3 regions of the Crassaminicella indica genome follow, and region 2 is predicted to be linked to each of the others. Evidence: a T-box and tRNA genes for the amino acid it is inferred to sense, from the RefSeq annotation. Region 2 holds a T-box; the other regions hold tRNA genes.
What was found. The T-box of region 2 lies ahead of leuS (leucine--tRNA ligase). A T-box ahead of a tRNA ligase gene usually reads a tRNA of that ligase, here a tRNA-Leu.

Region 1: it encodes a tRNA-Leu, which carries the amino acid that the T-box ahead of leuS (leucine--tRNA ligase) is inferred to sense. The anticodon was not compared.
Region 3: it encodes a tRNA-Leu, which carries the amino acid that the T-box ahead of leuS (leucine--tRNA ligase) is inferred to sense. The anticodon was not compared.

The regions. Positions count from the first base shown of each region.
Region 1 covers NZ_CP078093.1:2,159,829-2,166,075, reverse strand. The annotation lists gene KVH43_RS10195 (metal-dependent hydrolase) at 1-1,048, opposite strand, end outside; gene KVH43_RS10190 (RNA-guided endonuclease InsQ/TnpB family protein) at 1,115-2,308, opposite strand; tRNA gene KVH43_RS10185 (tRNA-Leu) at 2,859-2,945, shown strand; gene KVH43_RS10180 (hypothetical protein) at 3,071-4,387, opposite strand; gene KVH43_RS10175 (hypothetical protein) at 4,565-5,515, shown strand; gene KVH43_RS10170 (hypothetical protein) at 5,604-6,247, opposite strand, start outside.
Region 2 covers NZ_CP078093.1:2,346,113-2,352,359, forward strand. The annotation lists gene nadD (nicotinate-nucleotide adenylyltransferase) at 1-477, shown strand, start outside; gene yqeK (bis(5'-nucleosyl)-tetraphosphatase (symmetrical) YqeK) at 481-1,065, shown strand; gene KVH43_RS11170 (LCP family protein) at 1,070-2,308, shown strand; gene rsfS (ribosome silencing factor) at 2,351-2,704, shown strand; T-box leader at 2,752-2,934, shown strand; gene leuS (leucine--tRNA ligase) at 3,013-5,478, shown strand; gene KVH43_RS11185 (helix-turn-helix transcriptional regulator) at 5,497-6,147, shown strand; gene KVH43_RS11190 (pyridoxal-phosphate-dependent aminotransferase family protein) at 6,197-6,247, opposite strand, start outside.
Region 3 covers NZ_CP078093.1:2,172,931-2,179,177, reverse strand. The annotation lists gene KVH43_RS10265 (ATP-binding protein) at 1-144, opposite strand, end outside; gene KVH43_RS10260 (DRTGG domain-containing protein) at 150-509, opposite strand; gene KVH43_RS10255 (SPOR domain-containing protein) at 521-1,429, opposite strand; gene KVH43_RS10250 (lytic transglycosylase domain-containing protein) at 1,637-2,215, shown strand; gene KVH43_RS10245 (C40 family peptidase) at 2,231-3,316, opposite strand; tRNA gene KVH43_RS10240 (tRNA-Leu) at 3,490-3,574, opposite strand; gene KVH43_RS10235 (peptide ABC transporter substrate-binding protein) at 3,735-5,339, opposite strand; gene KVH43_RS10230 (nicotinate phosphoribosyltransferase) at 5,361-6,247, opposite strand, start outside.

The sequences.
Region 1 (6,247 bases), 190 kb from region 2:
CCATTTCTGCCACAGGAATACTTTTATCAATATGATAAGGATGAAAAAATGATTGAATGATATTTTTTTCGCGGTCATAAATTACCGTAGCATGATGCATAAAATCATTTCTTAAAAAATAACGTAAATCAATAAACTTAAATACTATATTGTCCATTTCTTCCGATTTTATTACATGATAAATAGGAGTAAACTCTCTAAAATATTTCCCAATATTTGTTTCCTTGAACATTTTAACTTCTTCATCTTCTAATTTCTTTAATTTTTTTCTTTCAATTATTTTTCCATTAAATAAATTTACTTGCCCTACAATATTATAATTATTCGTGCTTACAATAAAATCCCATTTATGATAAGCCATAAGAGCTGGCAAAATATTTACACTGCAAATTTTATATCCGTGGCGATAATAATTTTTTACTTTTTTTTCGGCATACTGCTTCATCAACCACCTTAAGCCTAGATATACAAAAAAACTTGTCGTAATACATAAATAAAAAGCAATTGTTTTTTCCTTTACAAATATTAATAAAAAACACAACACTGTAATAACAGGATCATAAAGCATAAGAATCCCCAGCATAAATTTTCTCTTAGTAAAAGGCATAAATAACTTAGCTCCATATGAATTCAAAATATCAAATAATGTATGAGACAAGCAACCCATCAGCGTCCATATAAAAACTCTTAAAAATTGAAAATCTGCAAAGAATAATGATAATCCTGCTGTAATTATTCCTGCAAGAATAAAAAGAGCAGGTATAGAATGGGATATCCCTCTATGATGCTTCAAATAAACATAATCTCCCTTTAGTTTTGCAATAATATCAATATCTGGAGACATTGCTCCAAGTGCACAACCTAATGAAACAGGATTCGTAAATGCTACTGGATCTCCACTATATGCAGATATTGCAAGACCAATAACTCCATGAGTAATTGGATCCACTACTTTCAGCTTTATAAAATCTATAAAAATCTTAATAAATATATGAAAATTATAGATTTTATTCATACACTCAATATTTTTACAAATATTAGTGTACATAATAGCATTTCTCTACAATGCTATACCGCAAGCCAACGGTACTTTTGTTCACTTCCTTTCTTAAAATCAAGCAACTAATTTTCCAAAATGAAAATGTAGAGTAGTTACTTGGTTTATATTCTTATAATTCAGTGCTTTATTTTTATTGTGTTTATTAAAAATATTAATACTTGAATTAATATCTCTATCTAATGTCATACCACACGTACACTTATAAACTCTTTTTGATAATTCCATGCTCTTTCGATTACCACAATTTGAACAAGTTTTAGAGGTATAAGCTTCATTTATATAAACCACTTTAACATCATGTAATTTTGCCTTGTATGTTAAAAATGTCTTGAATTTACCTAACCCCCAATTTTCTTTTATACTTCTGTTTAATTTTATTAAATTTGATTTTTTAATCATTTGCTCTTGTGATAAATCTCCAAGAATTAATTCTTTATTATTTAAGACTAAATATTTTGTTATAGTATGAATAAAATGCTCTTGTTGTTTCCTTCTTTTCTCATATAATCTTTTTAAAGTCTTAGTTAATTTTTTATATCTTCCACTACCCTTTTTCTTTGTATCTCTCATTGACCTTATTTTATCTATTTTTTTATTCCAATACTTATCATATCTTGGGTTTATAATTTCAATAACTTCTCCATTTTGATTTATACCTGTTGCAAATTTAGAAATCCCTAAATCTATTGCCAAAATATTATTGTTATTGTTTTCTTTTTTGTTAACTTCATAAGACACAGAAATTAAATATTTGTTTCTAGCTTTAATAATCCAAACCTCTCCATAATTTGTTGGTATTTCATTAACATCTACTTTTATTTCATAAAAACCTAATTTAATTCTATCTTCTTTTATTTTCACATATTGTTTAGGTGTTTTAAGTGGATAAAAATAATCCTTATCCTTATATCGAGGAAGTCTAGTTTTTTCTCCTTTACTTCTTTTTTTAACACAATTATCATAATCTACTGCTAAATCCATACAAACTGCATGAAGATGTTTTGCATATACTTTTGCATAATCTGTATTTTGCTCACGTAGTAGCTTAATTTGACTTCTCTGTTCTGTCATTTTCATGTTTTTATTGTAACAAGTATAATATTCTTTTCTTTGAGCTAAATAAGTATTATAAAGGAGTTTACATAAAAAGCTATCTCTTTCTATATCTGCTATTTGTCCTTTTGTAGGGTGTATTTGAATTTTTTTGCATAATACAATACTATTTTCATTTTTCTTCTTGAATCCCATCTTCAAAAAAACTCCTTTACCACTTTTTTCATTTTCTTTTGCTTGACATAATCTTTTCCCCCTCGACAATTTTATCTTATCATAATAAGACTACTCTCTAGAGGCTAAGGAGATATCTTTACTTGCTTTAGCTAGTGCTCTATTAAAGATGGATGCATCGACAAGCTTAAATCCCTAACGGGATATAAAAAAGTAGCATAACTTAAAGTTTAATTTAAATTCAATTTTTCTTTTCACACTATAGCTATGTCTATTTTTATTTTCCAATTTCTTACTTTTGCATTTTTTATATTTTACTCTTAGAAATCTACATAATTTTGTCATTATATTTTTTTGCCTACGGCAATTTTATTAATTATGCTCATCTCTAAATTTTTATCATAAAATGAGTTTACCATAATCCTTTGCATTCTTCAAGAAACAGCCAGAATTTTCATTTATTTTTAACATTTTTTACATAATAATAACTTTAAACTTCTTTTATATTTTTTTTAATATATTGTTGCATTCCTTTTCGATTTGTGTTATTATAATTCTTGTCACAAGATAAGCCGAAGTGGTGGAATTGGCAGACGCGCCGGACTCAAAATCCGGTGGGGGCGACTCCGTGTGGGTTCGAGTCCCACCTTCGGCACCATTGAATTAAGGATTCTAGCTTACGTTAGAATCCTTTTTTATATTAATCAAATTGTTATCACAATTTAAAAAAAGGTAAGGAAATTATATCCCTTACCCTTGTTAGCTATCCTTTTTTATTTCTTTCTATCTAAATAATCCTCTCCTTCTTCTCTTAAAATACTCTTCTATATTTTTTATTCTTTCTTCTAAATTCTCAACACTTGTAATTTTTTCTTCTATCGTTTTCAACCTTTCTTCTAAATCTTCAACGCTTTTTAATTTATCCTCTAATATCTTTATACTTTTTTGTAATTCATATAACTCTTTTTTAAAAAACTTTTCTTTTTTTATCTGTATTTCTTGATCTTTTATTTCTTGCCCCTTTACTATATCCTTAATATTTTTATTAGAATTTATTTTCCGAGGAATTATCTCTACATTTTCAAGAGGCCCAAATCCTATAAATGAAAATTCAGGATAACCTTTCCCAAAAGTATAGTTAAACTGATAATCCTTCTTTATATCCTCATCATTTGTATTAAACTTATACCTGAAAAAATCTATTTTTTTTGATTCTTTCCACAAGTATGGTTTGCTCCAATTTTCACCATCATCCTCTGTAAAACAACTAACTACCTGTTCATACTCCGTCCATACAATCCAAAGCTTTTCATCTTGCTGAATAAAAGTAGCATTTGAACAATTAGAAGGATTGGATAAGACCTTTTCTATTAGTCTTATTGCTTTATTATTTTCAAATTTATATTTTTCATATTTAATAACAAGATTTCCTTGGAAATATTCTGAATATGTAATATGTAAAATTTTATTTTTTGTCATGAACATATCTAGATATAATTTTTCTTTCTTGCTTGAAGTAAGTTGCAGAGCATTTTGCCACTGTTCATTTTTTTGATCAAATTCCTTGATGTATATTTGTTCTTCATCATTTAAAAAATCATAAAATCCTATTATTAAATTCTTTTCATTTTGTATAATTTGAAATGGATTTAATAATTTTTTTCTTTTAATATCCTGCACAACAAATGTTTTCCACTCTTGGTTCTTATAATAATGGTGATATATTCTATAACACATATTATTTTCATTTGCAGGTATACAATAAATCATATGTACTTGTTGATTATATATGAATAAATTTAGATTGAAAATATTTAAAGTTCTATCTCCTCCTAAAAGATTTTTATGCCAAAAACCGTTTTTCAAAAACATTAAAACCAGTTTTCCATCTTTTCTGTGGTATGCAAAATATACATTATTTTCTTCATCTATGACTGCATCATATTCTAATGTACAATCATCAACAAGTGTATCTGATTCATATTCCTTTAAATACTTGTCAAAATATGTATATATAATTTTTTCTTCATGCCATCGGAAATTATATAAATTTCCTAGACGATCGTGAATTAAAATATTTCTTTGATTTGCAAAGGACATACTCTCACCATCCTAAATACAAATTAGTCAAAATTAAAAGCTTCTTTCTTATTATCATATTGAAGTACATAAGAATATATGACAAATTTGTATTAAAAGTGTAACAGATGATTTTTCGCATGAATATACTAGCAGTGTAAAAGACATTTACAAGAAAAATAAAAGGGGGTTACAACTATGACATGTAATCAAAATTCAGGACCACTTACCATGTCCCTTACAGATAAATGCTGTACTGCAAATACTGGTTGTGAATTTGATGGAACACTTAGAAAGGTTCGGGCTGAATCCTTATATGTTCAAAAAGTTTACGATGCTGCATTATTTAATTTGCAAGGATTAAGAACTATTTCAGGTCAAGAATTCAAACCTGCTTTAGGAAGAGGAGCAAGGATTACTAGAATTTTAGATATCAGATGTAGAAAATTCTTCAATCCAGCTGATATTAATGATGAGAGAAACTTGATTGTAAAGCCTTTAACAACCATTTCTGGAGCAGAATTTGTAGAAGACGGAAATGGAAAACCTATTACTGTAATAGGTCCTGATGGAACTGCTTCTGAAAAAATATTATATACCAATACAAGAGATTGTGATGAAGAATTTAAGGGTACCCCTATCTTTGGTACTCAAAATGTTAAAATCACAGGTGATGTGGTTGTAGAAATAGATGCATTATTTACTGATGATTGTGATAAAGAATGTCAAGTTACACTATATACAAATGTACCAATCGCAAGAGAATGTGCACCTCTTGTTTTAACCAATTTCTTCGAATTATGTATGCCATCTGTTTTTAATACGGCATTTCTTCCACGCTTTGCTGAATTCTGCAATTTAAGCTGCGAAACAAGACTAGCAACCAATAGTATTATGAGAGACATTGTAATCTGTCCTGTAACTGGTACTGTAAAAGCAAATCTAATTATCGCTTTATGTGTAACTTGCGAGAAAAAAATTGTTGTTCCAGTTCAGTTATGTGTACTATCTACTGGATTCCCTAAGCTTTCAGCTGAAACTGCTCCAATATGTTCAACATTTCCACAATTATTCCCAGATCAAATCAACAAAAAACCTCCTTGTGGATGTACAGAGAAGGTTGAATCTACTGAAGCTTTTAGTGAATAATAAACTTAACTGTAAAATAGCCTCCATCTCATATATAGATGGAGGTTTTCATAGTATCTATTGCACATTTACTATTATTAAAATTTAACTAATCTTCTACTGTTCTTTTCCTTATATTTTCTGAAAAATCTTCTCTTACTTCTAAGCATTTATCATCAGATAAATTATAATTTAGGCTACAAATTCTATTATTGTAATCAACATTTCTTTCATGTATCCTTGAATATAAGCAATTTAAACATGTAGCTGGATTATTTCTTGCCACATTTACTATTTCTTCTTCTATTTCTTCCTTACTACCAAAACTCTCTTTACTATAAAACTCAGCATATCCTTCAACTAATTGATTGTAATTTCCTATTCTAATATTTTCAAATTCAATATATTTAGGAATTTCATTATTATTTCTCTCCATATATCTTTTAAAACTATCAAATGAGTGTTCTTTTCTTCCGAAGTAATTGTATAAACTTTTCCCCAATCTTCTATCTTTCTTTTTATTAGCATTTAAATAAATTAAATAAGCCAAATCTTGAATAGTAATACAATCAATATCATTAAAATATATAGATTCTGTTACAAATCTCCAAACCGTTGTATCTTGTGAAGATAACAATTTTATCCCATTAAACTTTGCATATAGTAAGGTCTTATATTCTCCTAAATCTTTAGAATCTTTAATATTAAAAATATTTTTTAATTCCTTATCACATTCTTCAAAGAGCCTTTTTT
Region 2 (6,247 bases):
TCAAATTTATGTGTTACAGATAGTAAGCATAGATATTTTATGACTCTTTTAGCAACTATTACCAATCCATATTTTGAACTATCTAAAATTGAGATAGAGAATGAAGAGATTTCATATACTATTCATACAATTGAAAAGCTAAAAAAAATATATCGTAAAGATACAGAAATTTATTTTATTACAGGTGCAGATGCAATCTGTGAATTAGACACATGGAAAAATGTAAATAAACTTACACAGCTGTGCAAGTTTATTGCTGCTACAAGACCTGGTCTTGAAGCTTCTCAAGTGGATGCTAAAATTAGGGAATTAAAAGAAAAGTATGATGCGTTTATTGAAAAAATTGATTTACCAGCTTTAGCCATATCTTCAACAGATATAAGAAATAGGATTAGAGAAGGACAGTCTATAAAATATTTACTACCTGAGCCTGTAGAATATTATATATATAAAAACAACCTATACAAAGAGGTGTAAAAATTGCTACAAATTAATGAAATAAAGAAAATATTGAAAAGTAGATTAACAGAGAAAAGATATTTACATTCTTTAGGTGTACAAAAGACAGCTGAAAATTTGGCGAAAATATATAATGGTTCTATTACGAAAGCAAGTATAGCAGGTCTTGTTCATGACTGTGCAAAAAATCTGAGTGCGGAACAATTATTGAATTATGCTGAGCGGTTTGGTATACTAGTTGATGGTGTTACTAAATTTCAACCTGGATTACTTCATGGAGCTGTTGGTGCTGAAATTGCAAAAAGAGAATTTAATATTGAAGATGATGAAATTCTTAATGCCATTAAATTTCATACAACGGGAAAAGAAAACATGACGCTCCTTGATCAAATTATATATTTAGCAGATTATATTGAGCCAAATAGAAACTTTAATGGAGTAGAACTTTTACGGGAAGCAGCTTTACAAGATTTAAATAAAGCTACTTTAATGGCTTTTAATCATACTATAAAATATATAGTTTCTAAGGGAGAGTTATTGCATTTAAACACTATTTTTGCTAGAAATGATCTCCTATTACGAAGAGATGAATTACGTCAGGAGTGAGAATATGAAAAAATTCTTGAAAGTGTTAGTCATTGCATTTATTTGCTTTACTGTAGTTATGTGTACAGGGACTTATATTTTTATGAGTAGTATGACAGTTAAAGGACAGGGATATAGTGGAGAAAAAATAGTAAGTGAAGATGGTACGCCTGAAAAAGAAGAACGTGTAAATGTTTTAATAGTAGGTGTAGATGCAAAGGATATCGAAAGCAGTAAGCATGCTAGAACAGATACGATGATGCTTGCAACATTTGATCCAAACACAAAAAAAGTAGACATCATTTCTATTCCTAGAGATACAAGAGTTGTTATAAGAGGTCGTAGACAAAAAGAAAAAATTAATCATGCTCATGCATATGGTGGTATGGATCTAGCTATGAAGGCAGTAAAGGACTTTTTAGGTGTACCCGTTCACTATTATATTGAAGTAAATTATGCTGCTGTAGGGAAAATTGTAGACGATGTAGGTGGCGTAGAGGTTTATGTGCCACAGGATATGAAGTATTATGATCCAAAGGCTGATCCACCTCTAAAAATTAATTTAAAAAAAGGAAGACAAGTATTAGATAGTAATAAAGCAATGCAGTTTTTAAGATTTAGAAAGGGATATAAAAATCAAGATTTAGGTAGAATTAATGCCCAACATGATTTTTTAATGGCATTAGCGGATAAATTGTTATCTCCTAGAATCATTACAAAATTACCAAATCTATTGAGAACCTTTAAAGCTTATGTAGATACAAATATGCCTATTACAACGATGAGTTCTTATGCATTTAAAGCTAGGGATATAAAGATGGAAGATATTAATATGATAACAATACCTGGAGAACCAAAATTGATAAACGGATTATGGTATTATATTCCTGATATGAATGGAGTAAAAACAATTGTAGATCAAATTTTTAGGGGAAAGGATGCACAAGATCAAAATATAGATGCTCATGAGAATAAAGAGTATACGAAAGATAAAGTTACAGTAGAAGTTTTAAATGGATCAAATATAAATGGAATTGCTACAAAAACAGCTAATATGCTAAAAGAAAAGGGATATAAAGTTGTAAATATAGGTAATGTAGCAGGTATAAAATATGGACAAACTCATATCTATAATAGAAATAATAAAGATAGTGATGCAAAAAATATTGCAGAGCTATTAAATATTAAGGAAATAGAAAAGGGTATAAATACAGATACAAAAGCTGATATTACAATTATTATTGGAAATGATATGAAAAAATAAAACAGCAATTTCCTTGTAATATAAGATTTTAGGAGGTTATATATGATCGAAACATCAAAAAAAATTGCTTTTGAGATTGCAAAGAGTATAGACAATAAAAAAGGACAAGATATTGAGATATTAGATATTAGGAATATCTCAAGCTTTACAGATTATTTTGTAATAGCTCATGGAACATCAACCCGTCAGGTAAAGGCTATTGCTGATGAAATTGAAGATAAAATGAAAGAAAATGGAGTTATATTAGACCATAAAGAAGGTTATGCTAGTGGTAGATGGATTTTGTTAGATTATATAAATGTAGTAGTACATCTTTTCATTGAAGAAGAAAGAAGCTTTTATAATATAGAAAGAGTATGGAAAGATGCATTGCATGTAAATGTTGACAATCTGTAAAAAAGCCATTATAATAGTTATAAAATTCTAAGACCTATTACAAAAAATCAATATTCGTATAGAGGAGTAGTAAATAATATAGCTTTTTCAGAGAGTCGATGGATGGTGCGAATCGATAAAGTAAGTTATTGAACTTGCCTCAATTTAAATAGGTTGGTTACCTTTAGAAACCAATAAGTGGACATAATTGTCAATTAGGGTGGTACCGCGGGGAATTCCTCGTCCCTATATAGGGATAAGAATTTTCCAGGGTACTTTTTTATTTTCCAAGATTATTTTAAAAATTAAATACATAGGAGGATTTGTATATGCCAAAATATGATTTTAGTCAAATTGAAAAGAAATGGCAAGATTATTGGGAAAAAAATAAAATGTTTGAAACTGTTGAAAATGAAAAAGAAAAATATTATGTATTGGAGATGTTCCCATATCCATCAGGAAAACTTCATATGGGACATGTAAGAAACTATTCTATTGGAGATGTTATAGCGAGATTTAAGAAAATGAAAGGTTTTAATGTACTTCATCCAATGGGATGGGATTCTTTTGGACTACCTGCTGAGAATGCAGCCATAAAACATGGTATTCACCCTAATAAATGGACTTGGGAAAACATTGAAGAAATGAGAAGACAATTAAAGGAGTTAGGGATTAGTTATGATTGGAATAGAGAAGTAGCTACTTGTCATCCAGATTATTATAAATGGACACAATGGATTTTCTTGCAATTTTATAAAAAAGGACTTGTTTATAAGAAAAAATACCCTGTAAACTGGTGTCCTTCTTGTGAAACCGTATTGGCTAATGAACAGGTAGTAGGTGGACATTGTGAACGTTGTGATAGCTTAGTAGGAAAAAAAGATCTAGAACAATGGTATTTTAAAATTACAGATTATGCTGAAAAATTATTAGAAGATATAGAAAAGCTGAAAGGCTGGCCTGAAAAAGTAAAAACTATGCAGAAAAATTGGATAGGAAAAAGTGTGGGAGCAGAAGTTGAGTTCAAAATAGATGATTCGGATAAAATATTAAATGTGTTTACAACTAGACCAGATACAATTTATGGTGTTACTTATATGGTACTAGCTCCTGAACATCCATATGTAACAGAGCTTACAAAAGGTACTGAATACGAAAAAAGCGTTAAAGAGTTTGTAGAAAAGCTTCAATACCTTTCAGAAATAGAAAGAACAGCAACAAATGTAGAAAAAGAAGGTATGTTTATAGGAAAATATGCTGTAAATCCTTTAACAGGAAAGAATATCCCTATCTATATTGCAAACTATGTTTTAATGGATTATGGTACAGGAGCTATTATGGCTGTTCCTGCTCATGATGAGAGAGATTTTGAGTTTGCTAAAAAATATGATCTTGAAATTGTTCCTGTTATTAAACCAAAAGATGATAGTGTAGATGTTTACAACCTAGATAAGGCTTATACTAATGAAGGGGTTATGGTTAACTCAGGAAAATTTGATGGAATGGATAGTAAAGAAGCTTTGGTACAAATATCTGATTATCTTGAAAAAGAAGGATTAGGTAAAAAAACTATAAACTTTAGATTAAGAGATTGGTTAATCTCAAGACAAAGATATTGGGGAACACCAATACCAATTGTTAATTGTAAAGATTGTGGATCTGTTCCAGTTGATGAGAAAGATTTACCAGTGATGTTACCAACAGATGTAGTTTTTTCTGGAAAGGGTGAATCACCTTTAACGACTAGCAAGGAATTCATTCATACAAAGTGTCCAAAATGTGGTAAAGATGCTACAAGAGAAACGGATACAATGGATACATTTGTAGATTCTTCATGGTATTTTTTGAGATATACAGATCCTTCAAATAGTGAAGCTGTATTTGGATACGATAAAGCAAAATACTGGATGGATGTAGATCAATATATTGGTGGGGTAGAGCATGCGATTTTACATCTTCTTTACGCTAGATTTTTTACAAAGGTATTAAATGATTTAGGATATTCACCTGTTTCAGAGCCTTTTAAAAATCTTCTTACTCAAGGAATGGTTCTAAAAGATGGAGCTAAGATGTCAAAATCGAAAGGAAATGTTGTCAGCCCTAAAGAAATAATAGAAAAATATGGAGCAGATACAGCAAGATTATTTATTCTTTTTGCAGCACCGCCTGATAGGGATCTTGAATGGAGTGATACAGGGGTAGAAGGATGCTTTAGATTCTTAAACAGAGTATGGAGAGTAATAGATGAATTAAAAGATAGCTTAATTGATGCAAAAGAAGATAATGTTTACTCAAAAGAAGATAAGAAATTTAGATATATGATTCATATAACTATAAAAAGAGTAACAGAAGATGTTGAGGAGCGTTTTAACTTTAATACAGCTATTAGTGCTATTATGGAACTTGTAAATGAAATTTATAAATATAAAGAATTAGGAGAAAAATGTAATAAGAGTTTATTAAGAGAAGCTTTAGAGACAGTAATCATTCTTTTAGCTCCTTTTGCACCACATATAACTGAAGAATTATGGCATAGTATGGGATATGATTCAAGTGTGCATGCTCATGAATGGCCAAGCTATGATAAAGATGCAATAGTAAAAGATGAAGTTGAAATCGTAATACAGATCAATGGAAAAGTAAAAGAAAAAATAGAGGTTTCAACAGCGCTAACTAAAGAAGAATTAGAGAAAGAAGCTTTAGCAAATGATAAAATTACATCTCTGATAGAAGGAAAGCAAATCATTAAGGTAATTGTGGTACCTAAAAAATTAGTGAATATTGTTATTCGATAAGATAAGGGGGAAAGCTCTGTGGAAAAATCCATACATCCAATATTAAATGCCATAGTACCTCTTATTGAAGGCATAGCACAAACATTCGGAAAAAATTGCGAAATAGTATTGCATAATTTCTGTGATGGAAAAAGTTCTATTATTGCGATAGAGAATGGTCATGTGACAGGAAGAAGTGTAGGAAGTCCTATGACGGAAGCTGGATTGAAAGCTGTACAAAAAGGAAATGTACAGGATAATATTATTAATTATACAGCAAAGACAACTGATGGGAGAGTATTAAAATCTAGTACTATGCCTATAAAAGATGAAAGTGGAAGAGTCATTGGTCTATTATGTATTAATTTTGATATGTCTACATTGATTGTTGCACAAAACGCTATTAATGAAATTATGCAGGTTCAGGATTCTAATGAAGTGAAAAATAATCATTATGCTGCAAATAATGTAAATGATGTATTAACAAATATTGTGACGAATACAATTAATGCATTAGGTAAACCTGTAGCTTATATGAACAAGGATGAGAAAGTACATATTGTAAAAAGGTTGGATGATCAAGGAGCTTTCTTAATAAAGGGTGCAATAGATTATGTAGCAAAAGTTTTATGTGTATCAAGATATACAATCTATAATTACCTTGATGAAATCAGAGTATATGATCAATAAATATTGATGAATAAAAAATCGTGACTAGTTCAGGTCACGATTTTTTATTCTATAGATTTAAAATATTATTAATTGTTTCAAGTAAGGCTTTTATTTCATC
Region 3 (6,247 bases), 170 kb from region 2:
TATCTTCTTAATAGCTTTTGAATCAATTCCTAGCTGTCTAAGAACTTTTTTAATATTGCTTGATGCTTCCCCAGCTCTTGAAAAATCATCTTTTATAATCTCATATTCTAATTTAATACTATTTTTCTCTTGTTCATTAACCATAAAACCTACGCTCCTCCCCTGCTAGGAATACCTTTGAGTCCATTAGCATATAGTATTCCACAAGCAGTATATAGAATGTGATTTGTACTAAGCAATATCATATTATTTTTTTTAGCTAATTCAATAGCTTCTTTAACAGGTTTTTTCCCTCGTACAAAAACCACTGTATTAATATCTGTCATTTCTGCTGTTCTTATTACCTGTAGATTCGTAAGACCTGTAAGCAATAAAGTTTTTCCATTGATAAAAGCTAGCACATCACTCATTAAATCACATCCAAAGGCTTGATCTACTTCCATATCCAATAAATTTTCTCCTACTAGGCATTCAGCATTTAACAATTCCATGATTTTAGTAATTTTCATTCAAATCCCCCTCAATATTCATTATTGTCTAAAAAATATGAATATTGGTACACTCCTTTTATAAAAGCGTTTTGTATCCCTAAAAATAACTTTTTATCATTCTTTTCTGCTGTTTCTAACTCCTGTATCAAATCAGCTACTAACTTTATAAGTCCATTATGCATAGCTTTCATCTGAACAGGTGGATTTTCACCTCTTAATCGCCCTTGAATCTCTTTTAAATCATCTATATGCTTTTTGGCTAGTTCCATATCTATTTGACTGTTTTGTGATTGCTTTATATTTTCAGCCAATGCTTTAAATACTTCCATTAACTTTTTTATCTGACCTTCTAAAGTATCTATATATGCAGAATCTTCTTTTTTGTATGATATTGATTTTGAAGAAACCCTTCTTGTTACAACAAATGCTTCTGTATATTGTTTTTTAATATTTGGTAGAATATTATCAATACTTTTCCTATCTAACATTGACATAGTTATTACTTTATATCCATCATTATCCCAAATATAGGCTCCTATATCCTTGCTATTCAATTCCTTAACTAAAGATAGTGCATTTTGTTTTGTCTTAAAGCTTCCAACTTGAACACTATATATATCAATTCCTTCTATTTCAAAGGTATTTGTATATCCTTCATTTGTAGCTTTATCTATCTTTTTTGTTTTATTGTTTTTTTCTGATTCTTCCTTAGATGCTTCTGATATTTCTTCTTGCATTTTAACTACTTTTTTTATTCCTTTATTTTTATTATTTTTTTCTATTCCTATTTCATTAGAAGAAATCATCGGCAGAATCACATATTTCGTACCTAAATAGCCTATTAATATAGACAAACTAAATAAAAATATAATTATAATTGTAAAAGTAATTTTTTTTCCCATACTTTTTCTTCGAATCTTCACTCTTGTTTGTCTCATTTCTTCGCCCCCTTTAAAGAATATTTTCTACAAACTAAATGTTATTTCCTTTTGATTCAAGAATAATTCTTATTCTTTTTTCATTTTTCTATATTACAAATCATAAATAATTTCTAATGAATTACATTTTCTTCTAAACAAATATAAAATATATCCGATACTTAATATAGTATATTTTTTTATATTATATGAAAAGGAGTCTTTGCCATGCCTAATAATCTTATTCAAAAAATACTTGATCATAAAATAGCTCAAATTCAAAGTAGATTACCTATTAATATAAATTTAAATAAACACAAAGCCACATCAGATTTTAATGATATACTAAATGAAAAAATCCAAAATGTGAAATCTCAAGATATCTCTTCTACTGCATATGATTCTCTCATTGAAGCTGCTTCTAAAAAATTTAATGTCGACCCAAATTTAGTAAAAGCTGTCATTAAAGCAGAGTCAAATTTTAATAAAAGCGCTCTATCTAAAGCAGGTGCACAAGGACTTATGCAGTTAATGCCTCAAACATCTTTAGGGCTAGGTATCACAAATCCTTTAGACCCTGTACAAAATATCTATGGGGGTACTAAATATTTACGTAGCATGTTGACAAGATATAATGGAAATACAAAACTAGCTTTAGCTGCGTATAACGCTGGTCCTAATAACGTAGATAAATATAAAGGCGTTCCACCTTTCAAAGAAACCAAAAACTATGTAGATAAAGTTCTGCAATTTAAAAAAAGCTATGACCATATAACTTCTACAAAAAATTTTGAAACCCTACTGTAAAAACAGTAGGGTTTTTTAGAACAATCTTCTAGCTTTAACATATGCTCTTTTATAATAAGAATCATTATTTAAATCTGTTATAAGAATTCTTTTCCTTCCTGAAGATGCATGTATAAACTTTCCATTCCCTATATATATACCTACATGACTAATTTTCCCATTATTAGACCCATTCGTATCAAAGAATACCAAATCACCTATTCTTAAATCACTCTTTGATACTTTTTGTCCCACTGTCGCTTGTCCTCTAGATGTTCTAGGAAGCTTTATTCCTATTTTTCTGTATACATAAGATGTAAATCCTGAACAATCAAAAGTATTAGGTCCACTAGCTCCATATACATATTTTTTACCTAATTGAGCATTAGCAATAGTTGCTACCTTCATACCTAAAGAAGACCTGTCCTTACCTCTTGAAGCAGATACATCTTTTAATACAATAGTTAAATAATCTTTATATACCCAACCTTCTCGATTCTCTTTCAGAATAATATTAAACCAATCATCTTTAAAATCTTTTACCTGCACATAGTTATCCAAATTTAAAGTTCCTACAATTTCTCCTGTATAAGAAGGAGCTTTTCTTACATTCACATGATTTCCTGTAATCTTTGCTATTTTATAATTAGGCTTTATCTTTATATAATCTGAATGAACCCAACCTTTGCCTCTGTCAATATCAATGCCATACCAATCCGATTTTTGATCTATTATTGTTACTTCTGTACCAGCAAATAACTTTCCTATACTACTTGAAGCAATATCTGGCTGTTGTCGGATATTTAAAGCATTAGCTGTTACAATCCCTTTTTTAATAAAATCTTTTTCCTTATCTACAACAATAACTAATTGATTATGTACCCATCCAAGCTTTCCATCACCTAATGCTATACCATACCATTCTCCACTGTTTTTTAGAATATGTACATATTCTCCTAACCTTAAAGTACTTAAAACAGCTGATGTCATTTTAGGTTCCTGTCTAACATTTACATGATTCCCTATTACTATACCATCGTTTTTCCCTTCTCCATAGACAAAAGAAATCATCAGCAAATTACACAATACCATCAAACAGAAATATTTCATAAATTTAATCATTTGTGATCCCCCTATAACATTATTATATACATGAGCATCTGTTTACCCTTAATAATTATTGCCGTTATATATGCCTTTAATACATTTCTACATAAAAACATAAAATCCTTCATTGAATAAAAAAATAAAATTGGTAAAAAAAAACTACTCATAATTGAGTAGCTAACAATTTTTGGTGCGAGAGACGGGACTTGAACCCGTACGCCAATCGACACACGCCCCTCAAACGTGCCTGTCTGCCTATTCCAGCACTCTCGCATATTACTATATCAGTATAGCATCATGCCTATTCATTGTCAATATCCTATAATCCCATAGTCAAAACAAACGCATTTCTAAATCTATTCAATTAGAAAAATATAATTATTTAATCAAAAATAATTAAATGCGTTTGTCATGACTAATGAATATCTAGACTCTATTTTTTCATATACCAGCTTTCTATATTATTATATATATTATTTGGTTTAGGAAGTATATCTCCTTTAACATATTGCTTCATGATAATTGAACTATTTTTAAAATATAAACTAAAGTATGGCAAATCATCTACTACAAAATGTTGTATCTCTTTATATTTCTTTTTTTTCAATTGTTTATTCTTTATAAAAGCAGCTTCATTCAATAGTTTATCTAAATCAGGATTACTATACCTAATAAAGTTTGTATTTCCTATAAAGCTTGAATGAAAAATAAAACGAAGATCTGGTATATCAGATAATTGCCAACCACCTAAAGCAATATCAAACTGGCCTTTTCTTACTCTTCTCTCATATTCTTTCCAGTCAACTGGATCAATAATAATATCTATCCCTATTTCTTTAAGCTGATCTGAAATCATTTTAGCAGCTTTCAATCTTTGAGCATTATCTCTATTTACAAGTAAATGCAACCTAAGTTCTTGACCTAATTCATTTTCAAACCATACATCTTTATCTCTATTTTCCCAACCAGATTCTTTTAATAGCTTTCTTGCTATCAATAGATCTTTTCCAAACTTTTTTTCTTCCTCATCATATAAATAGCTATCTGGATAAACAGGTGCATCTACTACAGTAGCATGACCTAAATATACTTCATTTATAATGGCATGTCTATCAATACCATATCCTAATGCTTTTCTAATATTTTTATCTTGAAGCATTTTATTGCGAAAATTAAATCCTAAAAACTCATATTCCTTTGTTACATATTCATAAATCTTTAAAGACTTATTTTCACTATACTTTTCCCAATCAAAATTCGTTGCTGATGCCCCATCAAGCTCACCTGCTTCAACAAGAGTTAACGCAGCCTCTTTATCCGGCACACGTTTTGCAATAATTGAAGCAATATAAGGCTTTTTCCCCCAATAAGCATCGTTTGCAATTAACTTTATACTTTTAAATTTATTATAAGCTTCAACCTTATAAGGACCTGTTCCAATAGGCTTTATATTAACTGCATCGTATACCCTTCTAGTTGTTTGAAACTGATGTTTTGGAATAATTGGAAAAGTAAACAACTCAATCCAACTGTTCATTGCATTATCAAATTCAATCTTTATACTATCTTTACTTAAAATCTTAGTATTTTTTATATGCTTTACAAGTTCATTATATATAGACTCTTTTCCAATTATATTAATCTTCATAGAATCAATTGTAAATTTTACATCCTCTGATGTAAAAGGCTTTCCATCATGCCAAAACACATCATCTCTTAATTTGAAAATCCATTCCTTTCCATCATCTGAAACATTCCAGCTCTCAGCCAATACAGGCTTAGCATCTAAATTTTTATCTAGCCTTATTAAGCCCTCATAAATCAATTTATTTAAATAATAAACACTTTTATTATCATTTAAAATAGGATTTAATGTATCAAACTGAATGATAGGAATAGATAATTCACCACCAAATACTGGTTTTCCTATTTGCACAGGCTCATTTTCATTTTGTTCCATTTCTATATTCTTATCCATACATCCTGATAAAATAATCATAATAAAGAAAAAGCATAGTACATTTTTTATTCCATTCACCAAAATTCCTCCACATTTTATCTAAAGAATTCTCTTTAATTTGCTATTTTCAACTATCCCTGGAATTCTTCCTCTTTTGGCAACAGCTTCTCCTCCTACTTCTTTTATATCCATAGTCATATCAATTGCAGGAGCCCCTGATATATAACTACCTACTCCAAAAGAATCTGCACCAGCTTCAGATAATATTCTAATTTTCTCTGGTGTCAATCCTCCAGATACAAATATTTTAACATGATTATATCCATTAATATCCAGTTTGCTTCTTAATTCTCTTACAAGATAAGGAGTAACTCCTCCTCTTTCACTTGGTGTATCTAATCGAATACCAAATAGCTTATCTCCTAAAGCTTTTGCAATACGTAAACTTTCCTCGACTTCATCTTTGAATGTATCTACTAGCACAATCCTTTTATGAGACTCTGGCGTAACTTCATCATAAACCTTTGCAACATCAAGTGTATCTCCCGCTATCAACATAGCTGCATGAGGAAGTGTTCCTGATGCTTCTATGTTCATAATCTTTGCTGCTAATACACAGCTTACACCATTTGCTCCTCCAATTAAAGCAGCTCTTTCCATTACTGGTGCAACTGCTGGATGCACATGTCTTGCACCAAAACAAAGAAAAGTCTTTTCTCCACATGCTTCTTTTATTCTTCTTGCTGCCGTAGCCCATCCACTAGCACTTGCTAGACTCCCAAGCATTGCCGTTTCCAAAACACCAAACTCTTTATATGGACCCTTAATTCTAACTAAAGTATCTTTTGCTTCAAATTCTTCTCCTTCTTCTATAGCCCATACTTCAACAGCCTTATCCTTTAACATATTTTTTACTTCTTCTATACCTACAAATATACCGGGTTTTCTAGCAAAAATTTCAGCTGTTACAATCTCTGTATCAAGCT